2 regions of the Pseudomonas sp. YY-1 genome follow, and region 2 is predicted to be linked to the other one. Evidence: predicted binding sites of a transcription regulator. Region 2 holds the regulator's gene; the other holds the start of a gene.

Region 1 (4,401 bases), on a different contig from region 2:
CTGCAGGCGCTGGAAGACGGCCGCGTACAGCCACAGCGCATGGCCAGCTACCGACACATCATCGCCAGCCTGCCGGAAGACGATTACTGATTGTTCAACTGGTCGAGCGGACTGCTGCCAGTCTCGAAGATATTCAACCGCTCACGCAGTTGATCGGCCGGTAGCGCGTCGGCGGGCGGCACTGGCGGGCTGCCGGCGGGGGCCGGCTCTTGTGCTGACGGCTCTGCACCCGCGCCCTGCTCGCCCTCGATAGCGCGCTGCGCCTTCTTGGTCAGCACGACGATATCGATGCGCCGATTGACCGGATTGAACGGATCCTCACGATCGAACAACGCCGACGAAGCGTACCCGACGACACGCGCTACCTGCTCGTCCGGGTACCCGCCGGCCACCAGCGTGCGCCTCGCGGCATTGGCACGGTTGGATGACAACTCCCAGTTACCGAAATCACCACGGCCGATGAACGGCTTGGCATCGGTATGCCCGCTGACGCTGATCTTGTTCGGCACAGCGCGAATGGTGTCGGCCATGGCCAGCAGGATGTCTTCGAAATAGGGCTGAAGGTTGGCACTGCCGAGGGCGAACATCGGTCGGTTCTCGGCGTCCATGATCTGGATGCGCAGGCCATCCTGAGTGATTTCGAACAGTATCTGATCCTTGAAGCGCTGCAGCTCGGGGTTCTCCTCGACCTTGTTCTGCAACTCCTGCAATAGCAGCTCCAGACGCTCCTGCTCCATCTTTTCGGCCAGGGTTTCGATCTGATCGGTGCTGACTCCGGTCTCATCCGGCTGACTCTCCGGCGTCTCGGAGATGTCCGGATTGAGGGTGCGCTCGGGCGCTGGCGTGGGCGTACCACCCAGATCGATGGCGTATGGACTGGCACTCTCGGTGAAACCGATCGGGTCCTGGAAATAGCCGGAAATGGCTTTCTTCTGTTCCGGAGTGGCCGATGTCATCAGCCACATGACCAAGAAGAACGCCATCATGGCGGTTGCGAAGTCGGCAAAGGCGATCTTCCAGGCACCGCCATGGTGTCCGCCAGCGGTCTTCTTGACCCGCTTGACGATGATGGGTTGGTTATTTTCCATGGCTTAGCTGCCGCGCATGGCCTGTTCGAGCTCGCTGAAGCTCGGGCGATGCGCCGGGTACAACACCTTGCGCCCGAACTCTACGGCCAGGGTCGGCGGCATGCCCGAGGCGGAAGCGACCAGGGTCGCCTTGATCGCTTCGTACAGGTTCAGCTCTTCCTTGGCGTCATGTTCCAGCGCGTTCGACAACGGGCCGAAGAAACCGTACGAAGCGAGAATGCCGAGGAAGGTACCGACCAGAGCGGTCCCCACCTTCTCACCGATCTGCGCGTTGTCCGCCTCGGCCAGAATCGACATGGTGATCACGATGCCCAGCACGGCCGCAACGATACCCATGGCCGGCATGCCGTCGGCGACCTTAGCCACGGCGTGCGCCGGGTGCTCCACTTCCTCTTTGAGGCTGGCCAGCTCCATATCGAACAGGCCTTCCAGTTCGTGTGGAGCCATGTTGCCGGAAGACATGATGCGCAGGTAATCGCAGATAAATGCCGTCATCCGCGCATCCTTGAGCACACCGGGATACTTGCTGAAAATCGGACTGGCGTTGGGGTCTTCGACGTCGGCCTCGATGGCCATCATGCCCTCGCGGCGACTCTTGTTGAGTATCTCGTACAGCAGCTTGAGCACTTCGAGGTAATAGGCGTGAGTGAAGCGACTGCCAAACATGCTCAACGACTTCTTGAACACCGTCATGAACATGCTGCCGGGGTTGGCCTGCAGGAATGCCCCCAGCGCCGCGCCGCCAATAATCAGAACCTCGAAGGGATGGACCAAGGCCATAAACTTGCCGCCCGAGAGTATGAACCCACCGAGCACACAGCCAAAGACAACAATGATGCCTATGATTCTTACCATGAAATAAACGCTTGAAGAGCCTAGTGGATGGGTTATTAAAAACAACCCTTCTAATTATCGGAACTTATACGCCAGACTATAGCCAGTTATGGTCAAAAGCCAGTTTCGACTCGAGCCAATATGTCGACGTCAAAGTCCCTGCCACGCACGCTGGATGCCTGGTTACAACAACTGGGCAAATTGCCACTGCCAATCGAGCAGCAGCAGCATTTGCGCCTGCGTCGCATCCTCGCCGACAGCCGCCGCACCTGGCGCGAAATTGCCGAGGCAATAGAAGCCAGCCCATCCTTTGCCCTGCAAGTACTGCGCGAAGCCAACCAGTCGGGCAACAGCCTCAGCGATCCCGCCGAGAGTGTCGAAACGGCACTTTCACGTCTGGGACTGAGCCGCTGCGAAGCCCTTCTCAACCAGGCACCTGCCCTGCCAGAAAGCGACATCCCTCTGCCATTCAAGCAGATCCTGCTGATTAGTCAGCATGCCAGCCAACAGGCGCGCGGCCTGTTCGGCGCACGCCTGGCACGCCTGTGGAATGAACTGCACGGCTGCAGCCTGCTGTTTCTCTCCCCTATCTGGCCGCTGCTGTGCGCCCATCCTCAACTCTTCGAGGCCTGGGAACAGCGCGTACTGCTCAAAGGCGAGCGCCCTGCCGTCGTCGAGAAGGAGTTGCTCGGGGTCACCTTGATCCAGCTGTGCGTCAAACTGGCCGAGCGCTGGCGCCTGCCCGAGTGGATCGTTCGCGGCTACCGCTTGCTGGAGCGAGATCGGCGTCAATTGGTCAAGGCGCTGCACATCGCCCGTGATAACGAGCATCCCCTGCATCAACAGCAGATGCTCGACGCCGACATCCCCCTGCGCCACTGGCTCACTCACCCGAGCAATTGCGTGCTGCTGGCCAACGGTCTGGCGGTATCAGCGCATCAGGCCTGGGATACCGCGCACTGCCTGCGCTGGCAAAGACTGACCGGGCTGTACCTGCAGATACCCCTGAACGAACTGCAGCAGGAAGTGCACCAGCACGCAGTGAGCAGCGCGCGCTTGATCCACGACCCCGCACTGTGGCACCCGGCGCAGGCACTGATCTGGCCCTGGGACGCTCATCGCCTCAAACCAGCCGTGAGCGTAGCTGCGCCCCCCAAGCGCGATGACCTCGCCGCCTGGCGCCAGCACTGCGCACGCCTGCTCTCCGACCCCAGCACCTTTGCCAACGTGCCACAGCTGACTGCCTGCGCCCGTGACGCCTTGCAGGCCTGCGGCCTGAAACGCGTGCTGCTGCTACTTGCCGATCGTAATCACACTCGCCTGCAGAGCCAGCAACATGCCGGCCTCGACGCCAGCGCAGCGAGCCTCAGCCTCGATCCGGCACAGAGCCAGGTGTTGAAGCGCCTGCTCAGCGCGCCCGGGCAACTGCGCCTGACACCGAGCAACATCGCGCAGTTTTCTGCCTTGCTGCCCGGCAATCTCAAAGCACTTTTCCCTAGCGAACACCTGCTGCTGCGCTCTGTGGCCAACAATGGCCGCGTGGTGATGCTGGTTATAGCGGACCAGGGCGGCCAACCACTCAATGACGTCTGCCTACAGGCATTCGGCAAGACCGTGCAGTGCATCGAGCGCGCACTGGGCAGCTTTTCCAGGCGCGGGCGCTGAAGCGCTCTGTTTCCGCTACAATCGACCTCTTTTCATTCAAGGAGGCCGTCATGTCCGCCTTCGACAACTTGTCACTGGTGATCGAGCCGGCTGAACTGGCTGACCGCCTGGACGCCCCCGATCTGATCCTGCTCGACCTGAGCAGTGCTGCGCGTTATGCAGCCGGCCATATCCCCGGCGCACACTGGGTCGATGCCAAGCGCACGCAACTGGGTGCACCGCCCGCTCCCGGCCTACTACCCGAGCAAGCCCAACTCGAAGCGCTGTTCGCCGATATTGGCCACCACGCCGATGCCACTTATGTGGTCTACGACGATGAGGGCGGCCCCTGGGCCGGTCGTTTCATCTGGCTGCTCGACGTGATCGGCCATTCGCGCTACCACTTCCTCAACGGCGGTTTGCAGGCTTGGGTTGGCGATAGCCTCGAGCTGAGCCAGGAGGAGCCTGCCGTGACCCGCACCGAGGTATCACTGACGCTGAGCGATGCCCCCACCGCCACTCGCGATTATCTGCAGTCGCGCCTGGATGCTGCCGACCTGGCCATCTGGGACGTGCGTGGCGCAGACGAATACCGCGGCGAAAAACTGAGTTCAGCGCGTGGCGGGCATATCCCCGGCGCCACCCATTTCGAGTGGACCGCGGGCATGGACCCGCAACGCGGCATGCGCATCCGTACGGACATCGCCGATGTCCTGCAAAACCTGGGCATCACGCCCGACAAGGAAGTGATCACTCACTGCCAGACGCACCGCCGCTCCGGCTTCAGCTATGTGGTGGCCAAGGCGCTCGGCTACCCACGCGTGAAGGCCTACGC
Region 2 (4,401 bases):
GCGCCTCGACAGCGCCGGCAAACTGCCCTTTGCCGTGCAACTGATCGAGCAGCGACTCGAACTCGTCATCGGTGATCTCATCGCTGGTACTGACTTCGGCGCTCGGAGCTGTAGCCGGCGCGTCACCCAGCGCATCGAGCAGTTGCTCGAATTCGCTGTCAGTGATGTCGCCCGCGGAGGCCGACGGCGCAGCTGGCTGAGGCTCTGGTGCGGGTTCTGGTTCGGCCTGCTGCACCGGCGCAGGAGCCGCTTCGGCGCCGCCCGGTTCGGCCAGGCGTGACAGTGCCGCCAGAAGCTCAGGCGACGCGGGTGTCGGCTCGCGGCGCTCACGCACCTCGCCGAACATGCCGTTTACTGCATCAAGAGCCTCGAGCACCACATCCATCAGCTCCGAATCGACGCGACGCTCACCCTTGCGCAGGATGTCGAAGACGTTTTCGGCGATATGGCAGCACTCCACCAGCTCGTTGAGCTGGAGGAAACCCGCTCCGCCCTTGACGGTGTGGAAACCGCGGAAGATGGCGTTGAGCAGGTTCATGTCGTCCGGTCGGCTTTCCAGCTCGACTAATTGTTCGGACAACTGTTCGAGAATCTCGCCGGCCTCTACCAGGAAATCCTGGAGGATCTCTTCATCGGCGCCGAAGCTCATATTGTGTGCTCCTTAGAACCCTAGGCTGGACAGCAGGTCGTCGACATCGTCTTGGTTGGAGGCAACGTCATCACGCTTATCGGCATGAATCTGCGGACCTTCACCCCGCGATGGCTCTTTTGATTTTTCTTGTTCGCTACGCAGCTCTTCGTGGTCGTGCCGGATACCCGCAAAACGGTCGACCTGGCTGGCCATGAGCATCAATTTCAGCAGATTGCTTTCCACTTCGGTCACCAGCTGGGTGACACGCTTGATCACCTGACCGGTAAGGTCCTGATAGTCCTGCGCCAGCAGAATGTCATTGAGGTGACCGGAAAGTTTGGCGCCATCTCGCTCGCTACGGGCGAGGAACAGCTCGACCCGCTTGGCCAGCTCACGGAAGCCGTCGGCACCGATCTCGCGGCGCATGAAGCGGCCCCATTCGACGCTCAGGCTCTGCGCTTCATCGCTCAGATCATTGACCAGCGGCGCGCTCTGCTCGACCAGATCCATGGTCCGGTTGGCGGCCTTCTCGGTCATGGTCACGACGTAGTTCAGACGCTCGGTAGCGTCGGCGATCTGCGACAACTCCTGGGCATGCGGCATACGCGGATCGAGTTGGAAATTGACAATGGCGTTATGCAGTTCACGGGTCAGTTTGCCGACCTCGTGATACAGCCCGCGATCACGGACCTTGTTGAGCTCGTTGATCAGTTGCACCGCGGCGCCGAAGTTACCTTGTTCAAGGCTATCGACCAGATCGCGGGCGTTGTTTTTCAGGGTCGACTCGAGGTCACCCAGCGTGGAGTCATCGTGTTCCATAGCACCCTCGCGGCTGGCATCAGCCGTTGACTCGCTCGAAGATCTTCTCGATCTTTTCCTTCAGCACCTGAGCGGTGAAGGGTTTGACCACGTAACCATTCACACCGGCCTGAGCCGCCTCGATGATCTGATCGCGTTTGGCTTCAGCAGTCACCATCAGCACCGGCAGGTGCTTGAGACGCTCGTCGGCACGCACGGCACGTAGCAGGTCGATGCCAGTCATTCCGGGCATGTTCCAGTCGGTCACCAGAAAGTCGAAGCTGCCGCTTTGCAGCATCGGCAGCGCCGAGGTGCCGTCATCGGCTTCTGCGGTATTGGTGAAACCCAAGTCCCGCAAGAGGTTCTTGATGATCCGTCGCATCGTCGAGAAATCGTCAACGATGAGGATTTTCATGTTCTTGTCCAAGTCGACCTCCGTACAGTCCCAAACGTATTGCGCTTGCAACTACGTCCTTTAATCGTGAAACCGTTTGCGCCTGCGAGCACGCCGCGTTCAGCCTGCGCGCCATTCACTCAGCCGCGAGCGCAAACGCGCCGCGCACTGGCTGTGCAACTGGCTCACGCGTGACTCGCTAACCCCCAGCACTTCACCGATTTCCTTCAAGTTCAGTTCTTCATCGTAATACAGCGCCAGCACCAGACGTTCACGCTCCGGCAAACCGGCGATGGCATCGGCCAAAGCCGCCTGGAAGCGTTCGTCTTCGAGGTCCCGCGAAGGTTCGAGGTGGTTGTGCCCGGCGTCTTCGTGCAACCCGCCGTGCTCGCCGTCCTGCAACAGGTCGTCGAAACTGAACAGGCGGCTGCCCAAAGTGTCGCCAAGAATGCCGTAGTAATCCTCCAGACTCAATTGGAGTTCGGCCGCAACCTCGTGATCTTTAGCGTCACGCCCGGTTCTTGCCTCAACCACACGAATGGCATCGCTGACCATGCGGCTGTTGCGGTGCACCGAACGCGGCGCCCAATCGCCCTTGCGCACCTCATCGAGCATGGAGCCGCGAATGCGGATACCGGCGAAGGTCTCGAAACTGGCGCCCTTGCTGGAGTCGTATTTGCGCGAGGCTTCGAGCAAACCGATCATGCCGGCCTGGATCAGATCATCGACCTGCACGCTGGCCGGTAGACGGGCCAACAGGTGGTAGGCGATGCGTTTGACCAGCGGCGCATAGCGCTCGATCAGTTGGTGCTGGGAGTCCTGCGCCTGAGCCTTGTTGTACATACGAAGTCCAGAGGCTGCTGTCATACGGCCGAGTCTGCGGTCGGTTGTTGCACCAGACGCTCGACGAAAAACTCCAGATGACCACGGGGATTGGCCGGTAACGGCCAGGTATCTACCTTCTGAGCTATCGCCTTGAACGCCAGGGCGCACTTGGAGCGAGGGAAGGCTTCATAGACAGCGCGCTGTTTCTGCACGGCCTTGCGCACACATTCGTCGTAGGGCACGGCACCGACATACTGCAGGGCGACATCGAGGAAACGATCCGTCACCTTGGTCAGCTTAGCAAAGAGATTGCGTCCTTCCTGCGGGCTGTGGGCCATATTGGCCAGCACGCGGAAGCGGCTGATGCCATGGTCACGGTTGAGCAGCTTGATCAGCGCGTAGGCGTCGGTAATCGAGGTCGGCTCATCGCAGACCACCACGAGGATCTCCTGCGCGGCACGCACGAAGCTGACCACCGCATCACCGATGCCAGCGGCGGTGTCGATCACCAGCACGTCAAGATTTTCGCTGATGTCGCTGAACGCCTGGATCAAGCCGGCGTGCTGCATCGGCGTGAGGCTGACCATGCTCTGCGTACCGGACGCAGCCGGCACGATACGCACGCCGCCCGGCCCCTGCAGCAGGACGTCACGCAGATCGCATTCACCCGCGATGACATCGGCCAGGGTGCGTTTGGGCGTCAGGCCCAACAGAACGTCGACGTTGGCCAAGCCAAGGTCAGCGTCCATCAGCATTACCCGACGGCCGAGATCGGCCAGGGCCATGGACAGATTGACCGATACATTGGTCTTGCCGACGCCACCCTTGCCGCCAGTCACCGCAATCACCTGTACGGGATGCATACCCATGTTCTTTCTACACCTTGTCTAACTTCGACTTGGCCCTACAGGTCGTTGAAAAGCACCTATTGAGGCCGTTCACTCCCGCACCACGTGGCGAGAGGGTGCAACATTCTCGCTGCTTCAGCCGGCCCGCTTGGCCGGATTGTGATAGAGACCGGCGAACATCTGCGCCATGGCATCTTCACTCGGTTCCTCGGCAGCCTGCAGGCCCACCGCCCGGCTGACCAGCTGGTGACTGCGTGGCACCTGCAGATCATCCGGAATCCGCGGCCCGTCCGTCACATAGGCTACCGGCAGTTGCTGGCCTATAGCCAGGCCTAAAACCTCGCCCAGGCTCGCCGCTTCGTCCAGCTTCGTCAGTATGCAGCCAGAAAGGCCACAACGCTTGTAACTATGGTAGGCCGCCTTGAGCACTTGGCTCTGACTTGTTGCGGCCAATACCAGATAATTCTTCGCCTTGATGCGTGCCGAGGCCAGACTTTCCAACTGCAGACGCAACGCCGGATCGTTACCCGGCAGGCCAGCGGTATCGACCAGCACCACGCGCTTCTTGGCCAGCGGTGCAAGCGCCTGCAACAGGGACTGGCCCGGATCGATCTGGGTCACCGACACACCGAGGATGCGCCCCAGAGTCTTGAGCTGTTCCTGCGCGCCAATACGGAAGCTGTCCATGCTCACCAGAGCGACCTGCTGCGCGCCGTACTTAAGCACATAACGCGCTGCCAGCTTGGCCAGCGTAGTGGTCTTGCCCATGCCGGCCGGACCGACCAGGGCGATCACGCCCCCCTCTTCCAGCGGCTCGACCTTGGGCGTAGCGATCGCATGGGCCAGATGTGCCAGCAGCATACGCCAGGCCTGACGCGGTTCGGCAACGCCGGCCACCTTGCTCA

What was found. The regulator FliA, encoded in region 2, starts transcription of late flagellar genes. The targets are predictions, from matches to a motif close to CTAAAGTTTNNNNNNNNNNNGCCGNTAA.
Region 1: a site for FliA is predicted at 1,998-2,025, ahead of motA (flagellar motor stator protein MotA). Genes of this name have one in related genera too.

What each region holds. Positions count from the first base shown of each region.
Region 1 covers NZ_PJLX01000002.1:19,132-23,532, reverse strand. Annotated here, with positions in the region: gene rsgA (small ribosomal subunit biogenesis GTPase RsgA) at 1-90, shown strand, start outside; gene motB (flagellar motor protein MotB) at 84-1,088, opposite strand; gene motA (flagellar motor stator protein MotA) at 1,092-1,943, opposite strand; gene CXP40_RS02860 (HDOD domain-containing protein) at 2,064-3,587, shown strand; gene CXP40_RS23900 (rhodanese-like domain-containing protein) at 3,638-4,401, shown strand, end outside.
Region 2 covers NZ_PJLX01000009.1:130,299-134,699, reverse strand. Annotated here, with positions in the region: gene CXP40_RS14450 (chemotaxis protein CheA) at 1-649, opposite strand, end outside; gene CXP40_RS14445 (protein phosphatase CheZ) at 662-1,450, opposite strand; gene CXP40_RS14440 (chemotaxis response regulator CheY) at 1,470-1,844, opposite strand; gene fliA (RNA polymerase sigma factor FliA) at 1,944-2,690, opposite strand; gene fleN (flagellar synthesis regulator FleN) at 2,687-3,517, opposite strand; gene flhF (flagellar biosynthesis protein FlhF) at 3,632-4,401, opposite strand, start outside.